DNA from 4 places in the Streptomyces sp. NPDC096152 genome. Region 2 is predicted to be linked to each of the others. Evidence: riboswitches for the same ligand, from Rfam matches in the RefSeq annotation. Region 2 holds a riboswitch; each other region holds the start of a gene.

What was found. Region 2 has a riboswitch for cyclic di-AMP ahead of ACIQ9G_RS22720 (C40 family peptidase). Riboswitches for the same ligand answer to the same signal wherever they lie in the genome.
Region 1: another riboswitch for cyclic di-AMP. It lies ahead of ACIQ9G_RS13980 (transglycosylase SLT domain-containing protein); the one in region 2 lies ahead of ACIQ9G_RS22720 (C40 family peptidase).
Region 3: another riboswitch for cyclic di-AMP. It lies ahead of ACIQ9G_RS25450 (transglycosylase family protein); the one in region 2 lies ahead of ACIQ9G_RS22720 (C40 family peptidase).
Region 4: another riboswitch for cyclic di-AMP. It lies ahead of ACIQ9G_RS13050 (NlpC/P60 family protein); the one in region 2 lies ahead of ACIQ9G_RS22720 (C40 family peptidase).

The regions. Positions count from the first base shown of each region.
Region 1 is NZ_JBIWFW010000003.1:817,205-820,950, forward strand. Features, by position in the region: gene ACIQ9G_RS13975 (polyprenyl synthetase family protein) at 271-1,281, opposite strand; cyclic di-AMP (ydaO/yuaA leader) riboswitch at 1,984-2,113, shown strand; gene ACIQ9G_RS13980 (transglycosylase SLT domain-containing protein) at 2,118-2,603, shown strand; gene ACIQ9G_RS13985 (HAD family hydrolase) at 2,720-3,532, opposite strand.
Region 2 is NZ_JBIWFW010000006.1:477,315-481,060, reverse strand. Features, by position in the region: gene ACIQ9G_RS22730 (helix-turn-helix domain-containing protein) at 1-537, opposite strand, end outside; gene ACIQ9G_RS22725 (ATP-binding protein) at 750-1,214, shown strand; gene ACIQ9G_RS22720 (C40 family peptidase) at 1,395-1,868, opposite strand; cyclic di-AMP (ydaO/yuaA leader) riboswitch at 1,872-2,053, opposite strand; gene ACIQ9G_RS22715 (hypothetical protein) at 2,436-2,735, opposite strand; gene ACIQ9G_RS22710 (ATP-dependent Clp protease proteolytic subunit) at 2,743-3,378, opposite strand; gene ACIQ9G_RS22705 (ANTAR domain-containing protein) at 3,555-3,746, shown strand, end outside.
Region 3 is NZ_JBIWFW010000007.1:467,288-471,033, forward strand. Features, by position in the region: gene ACIQ9G_RS25445 (transglycosylase family protein) at 173-1,216, shown strand; cyclic di-AMP (ydaO/yuaA leader) riboswitch at 1,399-1,565, shown strand; gene ACIQ9G_RS25450 (transglycosylase family protein) at 1,569-2,237, shown strand; gene eno (phosphopyruvate hydratase) at 2,556-3,746, shown strand, end outside.
Region 4 is NZ_JBIWFW010000003.1:629,922-633,667, reverse strand. Features, by position in the region: gene ACIQ9G_RS13055 (hypothetical protein) at 1-703, opposite strand, end outside; gene ACIQ9G_RS13050 (NlpC/P60 family protein) at 883-2,094, opposite strand; cyclic di-AMP (ydaO/yuaA leader) riboswitch at 2,102-2,261, opposite strand; gene pcrA (DNA helicase PcrA) at 2,574-3,746, shown strand, end outside.

The DNA.
Region 1 (3,746 bases), on a different contig from region 2:
CCGTAGGGGGTGGTACGGAGCGGCGGGGCGGGGGTCGAGGCGCCCACGGGACGGCAGGGAGCGCCGACCTGCCGGCGCTGCCTGCACCGGCCTCCCGGGACTCGTTGGACAGAGATCCCACCCGTCACTCAGGGTGAACATCGTGAACAACGCCGTACTGCGGGGACCTGCTGAGGCCACAGAGTCGCGGGGCGCGGAGCTTTGAGGTCGCGGAGCTTTGAGGTCGCGGGGTCGTGAGGTCGCGGGCCCGGCTCCGTGCGGGGGCCGTCGCTAGCCGGCCCGGTGCACCACCGCGTCGCACAGCTCCATCAGCGCCGCCTTGGCGTCGCACTCCCGCAGCGGGGCCAGCGCGGCCCGCGCGTCCTCCGCATACCGCACGGTGTCCTTGCGGGCCTGCTCCAGCGCCGGGTGGGCGCGCAGCGCCGTCAGCGCCTCCGCGAGCCGGTCGTCGTCGGTCAGGTCGGAGTCCAGCAGCTCGCACAGCGCGACGTCCTCCGCCAGACCGAGCCGCGCCGCCCGCTCCCGCAGCCGCAGCACCGGAAGCGTCGCGACCCCCTCCCGGAGGTCCGTCCCCGGCGTCTTGCCCGACTCGTGCGAGTCCGAGGCGATGTCCAGCACGTCGTCCGCCAGCTGGAAGGCGACGCCGAGCCGCTCCCCGTACTGGGTCAGCACGTCCACGACGTTCTCGTCGGCACCGGACATCATCGCCCCGAACCGGCAGGACACCGCGACCAGCGATCCGGTCTTGCCGCTCAGCACGTCCAGGTAGTGATCGACCGGGTCGCGGCCGTCCTGCGGCCCCGCCGTCTCCAGGATCTGCCCGGTGACCAGCCGCTCGAACGCCACGGCCTGCACGCGCACCGCCTCGGGACCGAGATCGGCGAGGATCTGCGAGGCCCGGGCGAACAGGAAGTCGCCGGTCAGGACGGCGACCGAGTTCCCCCAGCGGGTGTTCGCGCTGGCCACTCCACGGCGCACCGCGGCCTCGTCCATCACGTCGTCGTGGTACAGCGTCGCCAGGTGGGTGAGCTCCACGACCACGGCCGAGGGCACGATCCCCGGCGCCTCCGGGTCACCGAACTGCGCCGCGAGCATCACGAGCAGCGGCCGGAACCGCTTCCCGCCCGCCCGTACGAGGTGCTGGGCGGCCTCCGTGATGAAGGGGACCTCGCTCTTGGTGGCCTCGAGCAGCCCTTCCTCGACAGCCGCCAATCCGGCCTGGACATCGGCTTCCAGAGCCTGGTCCCGCACGCTCAGCCCGAACGGCCCGACGACGGTCACGAGGGGTCTCCTGTCTGCTGGTGTCTGCTGGCGATTACACGGTTTGTCGATAGGTCGCTGCCCTCACTCAAGTCAGCGTATCCGGTCACGTTTCGATCACCGCTAGCGCCCACCTATACAGGCCAGGCGGTATCGGATCACGCCCGGTATGCAAGTGATCCATACATATGAGCGCATAAATATTGACTCGCCCCTTCTGATCCCCACACGCCACGTTCATACACACTCGTACGTCACCCTCCCGCCGAACGACTCACAGCGCGGCACGCTCGTGGCACCCGGGTGACACGCGAGCCACCCGCCGACGGCGTCCGACAGCACCCGGGTGGACGCGTGCGGAAGGAGTCCGATTAGTCCATCTTGGGACCTCAAGTCCCCTTGGTCGCGATTGCTCTTCGCTCACTTAAACCGTGAGTTGGGTCACACCCCTTCCTCGCTCTCACTCTGGCCGCATACCCGCGCTTCCCCTTTCCTCACGGGCGAGTTGACCCTGTGCGGACGCAAAGGATCAAGCACCCTATTAGCCGCACATCAAGGTCAATAGGGACGAGCTGTGAATCGCCTACTTGTTCAGGACATGTGCTCTCGCATACGTTCCCGGCCACCGGGCGGACGCCGAATCCTGCCGCCGCCCGCGAACCCATCGAACGAACCACGCATGGCAGGAGCGGGGGACCCAGGTAAGTCGCCGGACCGGACGCCGTACGTCGCACACCGCATGTCGTACGCCGCGCCGGAACGGCTCGGGGTGAAGCCGTGCCCTCAGGGGGCACGGCCGGGCGCCTCCCCGCCCGAATCCGACAGCTCACCTCGCAGGCGACGGAGAGGAATTCACCATGCCTGCCCAGGGTCTGCTCCGCCGTCCCCGCGCCACCCGCCTCGCCCGCGCCCTCGCCGCCGTCGGCACCGGTGCCGCCGTGCTCGCCCTCCCGCTCATCGGCGCGACCAACGCGTCCGCGGCCACCGCATCCGCCCCCGCCACCGCGAGCACGCTCGGGTACCCGAACAACCTCGACGGCTGGATCCGCGCGTCGCTCGGAATCATGACCAAGAAGGGCATCCCGGGCACGTACAACGGCATCTACCGCAACGTCATGCGCGAGTCCTCCGGCAACCCGCTGGCCATCAACCTCTGGGACTCCAACGCACTCGCGGGCATCCCGTCCAAGGGCCTGCTCCAGGTCATCGACCCGACGTTCACCGCCTACCACGTGCCGGGCACGGCGTGGAACATCTACGACCCGGTCGCCAACATCACGGCGGCCTGCAAGTACGCGGCCACCCGCTACGGCTCCATCGACAACGTCTTCGGCGCCTACTGACGGACGACGGCGGGTGCTCCGACGACGGTGGGCGCCCCGGCGGCGCCCACCGGCCGACGGGGCGGCCGCCCAGCGGCACCCGAGGTGCCAATGGGTGGGCGGGCCTCCGGGAGCGCCTACCGCTCCGGGAACAACCGGTCGAGGACGACGGCGATGCCGTCGTCCTCGTTCGACAAGGTGACCTCGTCGGCGACCGCCTTGAGTTCGGGGTGGGCGTTGGCCATGGCGACACCGTGGGCGGCCCACTGGAACATGGGGATGTCGTTCGGCATGTCGCCGAAGGCGAGGGCGTGTTCGCGGCTCAGCCCCAGGTGTTCGGCGGCCATGGCCAGCCCGGTCGCCTTGGTGATGCCGCAGGGCTGGAGCTCGACGGTTCCCGGGCCCGACATGGTGACCGTCGCCAAGGAGCCGACCACCCCGCGCGCGGTGGCCGCCAACTCGTCGTCGGACAGCACGGGATGGCGCAGCAGCACCTTGCTGATGGGCGCGCTCCACAGGTCGTCGCGCCGGTCGACCCGCACCGCGGGCAGCGTCGGGTGCGGCATGAGATACCCGGGCTCGATCAGAGTCAGCCCGTCCACCCCGTCCTGGTCGACCGCCGCGTACACCTGCCCCACCTCGGCCTCGATCTTGCCGAGCGCGGTCTCGGCCGGCTCCCGGTCCAGGGTGACCGACCACAGCAGGCGGTCCGCCCCGGCGTCGTAGAGCTGCGCGCCCTGGCCGCACACCGCGAGGCCCGTGGTGCCCAGGGCGTCGAGCAGCGGCCGCACCCTCGGCGCCGGCCTCCCGGTCACCACGAGGTGCCGGGCACCGGCGGCCGCCACCCGCGCGAGCGCGGCGAGGGACCGCTCGGACGGGGTGTCGTCGCCGCGCAGCAGCGTTCCGTCCAGGTCAGTGGCGATGAGGGCATATGCGAGGGAGGCGGCCATGATCAGAGAATACGGATCCGCCGCGCCGCCGACTCGACGGGAACCGGACGACGACGGCGGCCGCCTCATTCCCGCCCGCCCCTCCTGAACTCCTTTGTACGCGGCGGTTCTTCCTCCCGTGCCGGTCGGCGCGACCGTGCGGGCGTGAGGGGGGCGCGGCAGCGGCCTGGGGCTCAGGGTGAGCGAGATCACGGCACCACTCCCCGCCCCCGCA
Region 2 (3,746 bases):
CAGCACGGCCTCGTCCAGCACCGCGGCCAGTTCTAGCGGCGGCCGCGCGCGCAGCACGTCCTGCCGGGCCAGTCGCACCTCCACCAGCGCGTCCAGGCGCTCGTCGTCGAGCCCCTCGACGGCGGCACGGGTCACCGCGCGGGCGTATTCGGGGGTCTGGAGCAGTCCGGGGACGACCGAGGTCTCCAGCGTGCGCATCCCGCTCGCCTGGGACTCCAGGCTGATGAAGTCCCGGTAGGTGGGCGGCAGTACACCGCGGTACGCGTGCCACCAGTGATGTCGGCCGCCGCGGTCCTCGGACCCGGCCAGCGCCATCAGCAGCTCGCGCAGCTGGGCGTCCGCGACGGCGTACGCGTCCAGAAGCAACCGCACGTCGGCCGGTTTGACCCCACTGGCGCCGGTCTCGATCCGGCTTACCTTCGACTGGTGCCAGCCCACCAGCCGGGCCGCCTCACCGCTGGTGAGACCCGCACCGGTGCGCAGAGTGCGCAGTTCGGCGCCCAGTTTCCGACGGCGCACCGCGGGACCGTTCTGCATGCGCTCCCACCTACTCCCTCCGGGCCGCCCAAATACGCTCTGCCGTCGCAGAGTTCACCGCTTCGAGCGACAGATATATGCATATCCTGGTGGATCGCCACCGCGAGCGACGCGGTAATGGCAGTCTGACGACGAAGCACCAGTCCGGGACCGTACTCGAACCATCCGCTCCGTGTCGGACTGCGGTCCCGTGGGAAAGGGACGACGTCGCCATGGCAGACCATCTGGAAGCATCCGTCACTCTGCCGAGCGGTCCGGCCTCGGTCGCCGCGGCCCGCGCCTTCGTGGTGGGAACCCTGGCGGAGTGGGGCCTGCCGTCGGACTCGGAGACCGCCGACACCGTCCGCCTCATGGTGTCCGAACTCGCCACCAACGCCGTGCAGCACACGTTCGGGCAGTCGCCCACCTTCACGGTGGACCTGGTGCTCGCCCGCGAGGAGCAGTTGCGCATCGGGGTCACCGACAGCCACCCGCGGTTCCCGAAACGACTCCCGGCCGCCGTCCAGCAGGACAACGGCCGGGGCATGGTGATCATCCGGTGGCTCACCGTCGAGTGTGGCGGCAGTATGACCGTGCGGCCCACCCGCGAAGGCGGCAAGACCGTCTGCGTCGAGCTTCCGTGGACGGCGCGGGTCCGTCCGGGTCCGGTCCCGGCCGCCGGTCAGCAGGAGCCGTAGGCCGGCGGCCCGCGGAGGCCGGACAGAGCGGGCCCACCGGGGGACTCGCGGGGGCTGGGGCCCTCCGGGGCCTGCGGAGGCGGTGCGGAGCGGTCGGCGCGGGCCGTGGCGGAGCCGGGGCGCCGGGCGCCCCGGCGGGTGGCGACGGCGCCCAGGGCGCCGTCACCGTCTCCAGGAGGGTCAGCTGACCCGGCCGTACCAGACGCTCCTCGTCCAGATCCTCTCCAGCCTCACCACGTCCCCGGACTTCGGTGCGTGCCAGATCTTGTTGTGACCCGCGTAGATGCCGACGTGGTACACGTTCGAGCCCGAGTGGAAGAACACCAGGTCCCCGGCCCGGCGGCTCTTCGCGGAGATGTGGTGGGTCTTGTTGTACTGCTGGGCGGCGGTGCGGGGCAGCTTCTTGCCCGCCTTCTTGAACGAGTAGAGGGTCAGCCCCGAGCAGTCGAACCTCCGCGGGCCCGACGCGCCCCACTTGTAGGGGGCACCCTTCTTGGAGGCCGCGACCTGGAGGGCCTTCGTCGCCGTCGTGGCGGCCGCGGCGTCGGTGGCGACGCCCGGTACCACGATGGAGCCGCCCACGGCGGCGATGGTCAGCGCCGAGGCGGTGCCGGCCCGGGCCATCAGCGACGGGACACGATTGAGCGCAGTCATGCGCAACCCTTCGTCAACCGCCTGTGAAGGATGACCTGTCGGATTCGGGCTGGCGAAGTAGCCCGGCCGCGTTGCCGCGGCTTCACCCCAAGGGCTGCTCGGCCCGGCCATGGTGTGACCGTTCCGGCGACCCGTCGTGCTTGGGTCCTCCACTCCTGCCGATGCACTTCTGTCGACCGGTCATCCGGGCGGCGGCAGGACTCGGCGTCCGCCCGGACCGCCCCGCCGCTGTGGCGGGGGCTTGTCGTCAGACAGGGATCTTCACCTACTCATGTCCGAAAATCCCAACGGAATCGGGGATTTGTGTTGTTACTCACCACTCACCCGTTCGGGTGGACACTCACGCGATCGAATGAATGTCTCGCCCCCTGACGACCCTCGGACCAGCGCCGGAAGGGGTCATTCCGCCAACCGGGCGCGCGTGTTGCGCAACTCGGAGGGCCCGGAAAAAGCAGCGGCACTTACGCCATTGAGCGGTAACCCGTTCGGCCCGTTTCGGTTCGGCCGCCAACGTCCCGTGCGGAGCGCGGACATGGCGGCCCGCGGAGCGCGGCGGCGCCCGCCGGGTCAGTCCGACGGCAGCGTGACCCGGGCCGTGCGCCGCTCGCCGTCCAGCACGCGCAGCGCCCGCGCCAGGGTGTCCGAGTGCAGTTCCGTCTCACCCCGCTCGTGCATCAGCGCGAGGGCGTCGCGAAGCTCGATCGCCTTGCGGGCGAGCGCCTGAGCGGCTCTCAGGGCCCGGTAGGTGCCCTCGTGACGGGCGGGGTTGACGCGGCCCAGCAGATCGACGGCGTCCAGGTAACGGTCGATCAGCTCGGCCTCCGCGCGCGTCAGTGCGGGCAGCGGCGGCAGCTCGGGAGGCAGCATCGGAGGGTCACCTCGCGTCCGGTGTGGTGACGGGCCCCTTGCGGCTCTCGACGATCCGGTCCACCAGCCCGTACTCCAGCGCGCCCCGGGCGTCGAGGACCGTCGTCCGTTCGAGGTCCGCGTGTACCTGCTCCGGCGTCCGCCCGGTGTGCCGGGCGAGCAGCTCCTCCAGACGGGCCCGGGTCCGCAGCAGCTCCTCGGCCCGGATGGCCAGGTCGGACGCCTGACCCTCCGTCGGCTCGGGCAGCGCGGGCTGGTCGAGGACCACACGCGCGCCCGGCAGCGCGTACCGCTTGCCCGGGGTGCCCGCCGCCAGCAGCAGCGCGGCGGACGAGGCGACCTGGCCCAGGCAGATCGTCTCCACGTCGCAGGTCACGAAGCGCATCGTGTCGTAGATGGCCGTCGCCGCGGTGAACGAGCCGCCGGGGGAGTTCAGGTACAGCGAGATGTCCCGGTCGGGGGACTGGTGTTCGAGGTGGATGAACTGCGCCGCCACGTCGTTCGCCGAGGTGTCGTCGACCGGGGTGCCGAGGAGGACGATCCGCTCCTCGAGCAGCTTGGAGTACGGATCCAGGGTCCGCCGGCCGGCACTGGTGTGCTCGGTGAACTCCGGCAGGACGTAGCGGGCGGACGGTCGGATCATGACGTACCCCTCCATGCGACAGGCCGTGGCCGGCAGAGCTGCTGTCTGTAAAAAATGTACAGGACGTACGTAAGTCTGTGGGGGGTCGCCGGCCCGGCGGGCGGGCGTCGGGTCGTGCTCGGCGCCCTCCTGCGCGAAGCTGGGGGCACGGCCTCTCGACCACCCAGGGGACTGCCATGGCGTTCTCCGAGATTTCCCGGCGGCACCCCCGCCCGCGGCTGCCCGTCTCCGGCCTGGCGCGGGAGAACGAGCTGCTGCGCGAGGAGGTCGCCCAGCTGACGTGCGCCCTGACCTCGCGAGCCGTCATCGACCAGGCCATCGGGGCCGTGGTGACCCTCGGCCGGATCGCGCCCGAGGACGCCTGGCAG
Region 3 (3,746 bases), on a different contig from region 2:
GGCCGGTGCGCCGGTGAAGGAAAAGTGACGCACTCTCAACTATGTGATCTTCACGTGATCTGCGCGGCATGAACTTGTGACAAGTGATCGGTACCCGCTACGTTCACGCATCAGCGTGGCGGAGAGCGTTTCCCGCCGCGCCGGTCACCGCTGTCACGCGAAAGGCTTCCGCATGCTCCCCGGGAACGGCCGTCACCGTCGCCCCCGCCAGGCCCCGGCCATCCTCGTCGCGGCCGGTGTGACCGGATCCGCCATCGCCCTTCCGCTGCTCGGCGCCTCCGGCGCGAGCGCGGCCGACGGCACCACGTGGGACAAGGTGGCGGAGTGCGAGAGCGGCGGCTCCTGGAGCGCCGACAACGGCAACGGCTACTACGGCGGATTGCAGTTGACCCAGGACGACTGGGAGAAGTACGGCGGCGTCTCCTTCGCCCCGAGCGCGGACCAGGCCAGCCGGTCCCAGCAGATATCCGTCGCCGAGAAGATACTCGCCGACCGGGGTCCCGGCGCCTGGCCCACCTGCGGTCTGCTGTCCGGCCTCACCAAGGACTCCGGCGCGGCGAACGTCGACACCGGCCTGGGGGGCGATTCGTCCGGCTCGCCGGACTCCTCCGGTTCGTCCGGTTCGACCGACTCGGGACTGTCCAACGCGGCGCCGGGTATATCCCACTCGTCCGGTTCGTCCGACTCTTCGCACGGCAGGTACGGTTCGTCCGGTTCCTCGGACGATTCCAGCGCGACGCCATCGACTTCGCCCTCGTCGCCCACGCCATCCGGCAAGAAGGGTGAATCGGGTAAGTCCGACACATCCGCCGATGCCGGTGCATCGCATGACTCCGGCAGCTCTCCCTCGATGTCTCCCGAGGTGGACGACTCGGACAACTACGCCCAAGTCGGCGGTTCTTCCGCGCTGGTGGACACCGGCTCCATCGGTGGTCGGCACCGCGGCGGCAGCGCGGCGGAGGGCCCGGCCGACATCCGGGTCGACACCTCCTCCGGCCGGCACGCCTCGCGCGGCGACGCCGACGCGCGCGCCACGGTGGACGACTCGTACACCGTTCGCGCCGGGGACTCGCTCGCGTCCATCGCCGACTCCCTTGACCTCGACGGCGGATGGCGTTCGCTCTATGCGGCGAACAAGGATGCGATCGGTGCCGACCCGAATCACATTTTCGCCGGTCAGACCCTTGATCTCCCTACCGAAACCACCCAAAAGTAGGGGGAATTCGGGGCGCATTTAGCACCTAATGTCCGATTAGGTGAAAGTGTGGGATGGGTCTCAGAAGCCCTGATCGTCTTTGAAATTCCCCGGATCGCGTGTCTACGGTCGTGTCCGCTCGTCACCACGAGCCCCGGCTGTCGCAACGCCGAATCCTGCCAGCGGCTGCCCGGGACCAGTCGTCGCGTCATGCGCCGTAGGCAGGAGCGGGGGACCCAAGGTAAGTGCCGTATCCGGCGGTTGAGCCGGACCGGCTAGGGGTGAAGCCGTGCGCCGCGAGGGGCACGGCCGGGCAACTCAACCGGCCCGAACCCGACAGCTCACCTCGCAGGCGTCGGTGAGGGGATCCACCATGCTGTTTTCGAGCAAGGGCAAGCACCGTCGTCCGTCCAAGGCCACCCGCGCCATCGCCCTCGCCGGTGTCACCGGCGCCGCAGTCGCCGCCCCGCTGATGGCGACCGGCACGGCCTCCGCCGCCACCGCCTCCGAGTGGGACGCGGTCGCCCAGTGCGAGTCCGGTGGCAACTGGTCCATCAACACGGGCAACGGCTTCTACGGCGGTCTGCAGTTCACCAACTCCACCTGGGCCGCCTTCGGTGGCACCGCCTACGCCTCCCGCGCCGACCTGGCGAGCAAGTCGCAGCAGATCGCCGTCGCCGAGAAGGTTCTCGCGAGCCAGGGCAAGGGTGCCTGGCCGGTCTGCGGCAAGAACCTGTCCAGCACCCCGTACAGCGGTGGCACCGGCACCTCGACGAAGAGCACCACCACCCGCTCCACCGAGAAGCAGGCCGCCAACCGCTCCGCGACGCGTCCGGCCGCCAAGAAGACCGTCACCACCCCGACCGGCAAGAAGGTCAAGAAGGGTGACGGCGAGTACAAGGTGGTCGCCGGCGACACCCTCAGCACCATCGCGCAGAAGCACAAGGTGCAGGGCGGCTGGAAGAAGCTGTTCGAGCTGAACAAGGACATCGTCCAGGACGCCAACCTGATCTACCCGGGCCAGCAGCTGCACCTGAAGTGACAGCGGCCCGGTAGCCGGACCACCGGCCCCTCCCGCGCGTGACCCCGGCCCCCCTGGGGGTCACGCGAGGGGCCGCTTCCCGCCCTCACGGGCTCCCCGCCCCGGTGCGTGTTCCCCCGTACGCACCGGGGCGGGGCTTTTGTGTCTCCAAGTGGTCCCGGTTTCCCCGGCCCCTTTGTTCCGCGCGTGAACAATGTGTACGGTCAGCCTGTCCACGGGACGGTCGGTCGGTCGGCCGGCGGCCCGTGGCGGTTAGGCTCTAGGCGCAAGGCACACCAGCCCCGCACAACCAGCGTCACATCCACGAAGGAGATGCTCGTGCCGTCCATCGACGTCGTCGTAGCCCGGGAAATCCTGGACTCCCGAGGCAACCCCACGGTCGAGGTCGAGGTCGGCCTCGACGACGGCAGCACGGGTCGTGCCGCCGTCCCGTCCGGCGCCTCCACCGGCGCCTTCGAGGCCATCGAGCTCCGCGACGGTGACCCGAGCCGCTACCAGGGCAAGGGCGTCGAGAAGGCCGTCCTCGCCGTGATCGAGCAGATCGGCCCGGAGCTGGTCGGCTACGACGCCACCGAGCAGCGCCTGATCGACCAGGCCATGTTCGACCTGGACGCCACCGACAACAAGGGCTCCCTCGGCGCCAACGCCATCCTCGGCGTCTCCCTCGCCGTCGCCCACGCCGCCTCCGAGGCCAGCGACCTCCCGCTCTTCCGCTACCTGGGCGGCCCGAACGCGCACCTGCTGCCGGTGCCGATGATGAACATCCTGAACGGCGGCTCGCACGCCGACTCCAACGTGGACATCCAGGAGTTCATGATCGCCCCGATCGGCGCGGAGTCCTTCTCCGAGGCCCTGCGCTGGGGCACCGAGGTCTACCACACCCTGAAGAAGGTCCTGAAGAGCAAGGGCCTGTCCACCGGCCTCGGCGACGAGGGCGGCTTCGCCCCGAACCTCGGCTCCAACCGCGAGGCCCTGGACCTCATCCTCGAGGCGATCAAGGAGGCCGGCTACACCCCCGGCGAGCAGATCGCCCTGGCGCTCGACGTCGCCGCGTCCGAGTTCTACAAGGACGGCTCCTACCTCTTCGAGGGCAAGGCCCGCACGGCCGCCGAGATGACCGACTACTACGCCGAGCTCGTCGCCGCGTACCCGCTGGTCTCCATCGAGGACCCGCTGTTCGAGGACGACTGGGAGGGCTGGAAGACCATCACCGACCAGCTCGGCGACAAGGTCCAGCTCGTCGGCGACGACCTGTTCGTCACCAACCCGGAGCGCCTGGCCAGGGGCATCGACGAGGGCGCCGCCAACGCGCTGCTGGTCAAGGTCAACCAGATCGGCTCGCTGACCGAGACCCTCGACGCGGTCGAGCTGGCCCAGCGCAACGGCTTCAAGTGCATGATGTCCCACCGCTCCGGCGAGACCGAGGACGTCACCATCGCCGACCTGGCCGTCGCCACCAACTGCGGCCAGATCAAGACCGGCGCCCCGGCCCGCTCCGAGCGCGTCGCC
Region 4 (3,746 bases), on a different contig from region 2:
GCGCGACGGTGACGGTGCGCAGGACGCCGCTGTCGTCCTTGTCCCACAGGTACATCCCCGACCCGGCCGCGGTCATGAGCTGCGTCCCGGCCAGCGCCGAGATCGCCGCGGCGCCACTCGCGATCCACTGGTCCCCGGCCCCCTCGATCACCTGCACCGGGTCGAACCGGGCGACCGCGAACACGTACAGCGCCAGCCCGAGCCAGAACAGCACCAGCGACGCGTGCGCCAGCCAGGCCGACGTCTCCGCCCCGGCCACGGCCGCGCCCAGCACGGCCAGCCCCTCGGTGGCCACGCAGCCCAGGAACACCGACCCGGGCATCCGGCGGCCGACCCTGCGCAGCACCCGCAGCAGCAGCCCCGGCCACAGCACGACGGCCAGCGCGAGCAGCGCCTCGGCCAGGATCCGCGCGCCGAGCTCCGAGAAGCGGGTCCCCAGCACGGCCGTGGCGGCCACGGCCGTGAGTGCGCCCGGCGTCCCCGCCTCCGCGAGCCACTCCGACCGCTCGCGCACCAGACGCAGCACGAAGCCGGCCGCCAGCCCCAGCCAGGCGGCGCACGCCAGGACCAGCGCGATCCAGGACAGCGCCTCGTAGCCCGTCGTGTGCAGGCCGGCCGACAGGATGCCGGTCGCCATGACGGCGGACCCGGCGGTCGACGGACGGTGCACCCACCAGGCGCCGAAGGAAGAGGTGCGGGGCATGGCCCGATGCTAAGGATCTTCGCGCGCCGCACACGCGGGGCACGCGCCGGGGCGTACGCGAAAGGGTGCGGGCGGGACGGCGCGCTGAAGGGCGACGGGCGGGCGGCGGTCGAACGAGTGCGGGGCGGGGACGGCACGGTGCGCCGTTCCCGCCCCGCCTCCAGGGCTGCTGTGGGGCCTCAGGCGGGCCGCACCACGCTGTGGATCGCGGACTCGCCGTCGTAGTAGATCGACTCCTCGCGCACATACGCGCCGGGCTTAGGGGCGTGGATCATCATGCCGTTGCCGATGTAGATGCCGACGTGGCTGATGTCGTCGTAGAAGAAGACCAGGTCACCGGGTTGCGCCTGGGAGAGCGAGACCGTCGTCCCCGCGTTCACCTGGTCGTAGGTGGTGCGCGGGAGGGAGACGCCGGCGGCCTTCCAGGCGGCCTGGGTGAAGCCCGAGCAGTCGTAGGAGTCGGGGCCCGTCGCGCCCCACACGTACGGCTTGCCGATCTGGGCGCGGGCGAAGGCGAGCGCCTTGTCGGCCTTGGTGGCGTACGACGTGCCGGACGTCGAGGAGCCCGAGGTGCCCGTGGAGCTGGTGGACCCGGTGGACCCGGTGGAGTCCGACGACGTGCCGGAGCCCGAGGCGGCGGCCTGCTGCTGGGCGGCGGCCTGCTGCTGGGCGGCGGCCTGCTCCGCCGCCTGCTTCTTCGCCAGCTCCGCCGCCTTGCGCGCGGCCTCCTCCTGCTTCTGCTTCTCGATCGCCGCCAGCCGCGCCTTCTCCTCGGCGTTCAGCTTCGACAGCAGTTCGCGGGCGTCGGCGAGCTTCTTCTGGACGGTGGCCTTGGCCGTCCTGATGTCGCGCTGCGACTCGGTGAGCGTCTCCAGGCTTCGGGTGGCCTCCCGCCGCTTCTCCATGGTCGCGGACTGCTGGGTGACGTAGTCGTCGACCATGCCCTTCTGCCGGTCGGTGAGCCGTCCCATCAGATGCGACTGGTCGAAGTAGTCCTGCGGAGTGTCCGCGAGCAGGAAGGTGGCGGTGCCGGAGGCGGCGGCACCGGTGCGGTACTGGGCCGCGGCGAACGAGCCCAGTTCCTCGCGCGCTTTGTTGAGCCGGTCCGTGCGCTTGGCGACGTCGTCGAGGAGCGAGGCCACCCGCGTGCGCTGCTTGCCGGTCGTCTCCTTGGCCTCGTTGTACTTCTCCGTGGCCGACTCCGCCTGGCGGTACAGGTCGTCGACCTTCTTCTCGACCTCTTCGATGCTCGGTCTGCCGTCCGGCGCGGGGGCGGCCTCGGCCGTCTGGGAGAGCAGGGCCACGGAGGTGAGGGCGGCCGTGGCCAGGGCCGGCGTGCGTATGCCTGCTACGCCCGGAACGGCGGGGCGGGACTTGCGGTGCGACGCCAAGGGAGGCGACTCCTTCCATCGTCCGCCTACCGGGTTAGCTGTCGGGTTCGGGCGGGTGGTTCGGAAGGGTTGCCCTACGGTCCGCGCCCGCTGGGAGGCACGGACCGATTCACCCCAAGGTCGGTGTGGGTCCCCGGCTCCGGATCGCCTGGCGGCGGGACCGGACTCGGCGGAGGCCGCGCGGCCCGGCGTCGTTCGCCGGTGAGGTCGTGCGGCCTGACGGCACGCTAGCCAACTCGTGTGGCTCCTGTGAAGGTTGATGCGCGATATGCCCGATACATTTTCGTGACCTCGCATCACTTGTGCGGTGGACGTGACGGGGTCGCTCCGCAGCGTGAGGGAGCTGCCCCAGGGGCCTGCCTGCGAGACCTGCCCCGGGTCCGCCCCCGTGGGCGGGGCAGGCCGCCGGGCGCCGGGATCGTGTGATGTTCCGCGGGCGGCCCCGGGTTGTCGGTGGGGCGCCCTAGACTCGTAGCGAGATGAGCAGCCTCTTTGACGACAGCTTCCTGGCGGACCTCCAGGCCCCCCGCGGCCACGAGGAGGAACCTCCGCCGCCGCCCGAGGACGATCACGCTCCGGAACCGGTTCCGGACGATCTGTTCGGCGGGAAGTTCGACCTGCCGCCGGACCGGGACACCCACTACCGCGACGGCGCGCCACGCCCGGCGGTGGACCCGGCCGCCCTCCTCGAGGGGCTGAACGAGAACCAGCGCGCGGCGGTCGTCCACTCCGGCACCCCCCTGCTCATCGTGGCCGGTGCCGGTTCCGGCAAGACCCGCGTGCTCACCCACCGCATCGCCCATCTCCTCGGCGAGCGGGGCGTCCACCCCGGCCAGATCCTCGCGATCACCTTCACCAACAAGGCTGCCGGCGAGATGAAGGAGCGCGTCGAGCAGCTCGTCGGCCCGCGCGCGAACGCGATGTGGGTCATGACCTTCCACAGCGCCTGCGTCCGCATCCTGCGCCGCGAGAGCAAGAAGCTGGGCTTCACCTCCTCCTTCTCGATCTACGACGCCGCCGACTCCAAGCGCCTGATGGCCCTGGTCTGCCGCGACCTGGACCTCGACCCCAAGCGCTACCCGCCGAAGTCCTTCAGCGCCAAGATCAGCAACCTCAAGAACGAGCTGATCGACGAGGAGGACTTCGCCGCCCAGGCCACCGACGGTTTCGAGAAGACCCTCGCCCAGGCCTACGCCCTGTACCAGTCGCGGCTGCGCGAGGCCAACGCCCTCGACTTCGACGACCTGATCATGACGACGGTCAACCTGCTCCGCGCCTTCCCCGACGTCGCCGAGCACTACCGCCGCCGCTTCCGGCACGTCCTCGTCGACGAGTACCAGGACACCAACCACGCCCAGTACGCCCTCGTGCGGGAGCTCGTCGGCACCTCCGAGCACCCCGTGGACGTCCCGCCGAGCCAGGACGACCTGCCGCCGGCCGAGCTGTGCGTGGTCGGTGACGCCGACCAGTCGATCTACGCCTTCCGCGGCGCGACCATCCGCAACATCCTCCAGTTCGAGGAGGACTACCCGGATGCGACCACGATCCTGCTGGAGCAGAACTACCGCTCCACCCAGACCATCCTGAGCGCCGCCAACGCGGTCATCGAGCGCAACGAGTCGCGCCGCCCGAAGAACCTGTGGACCAACGCC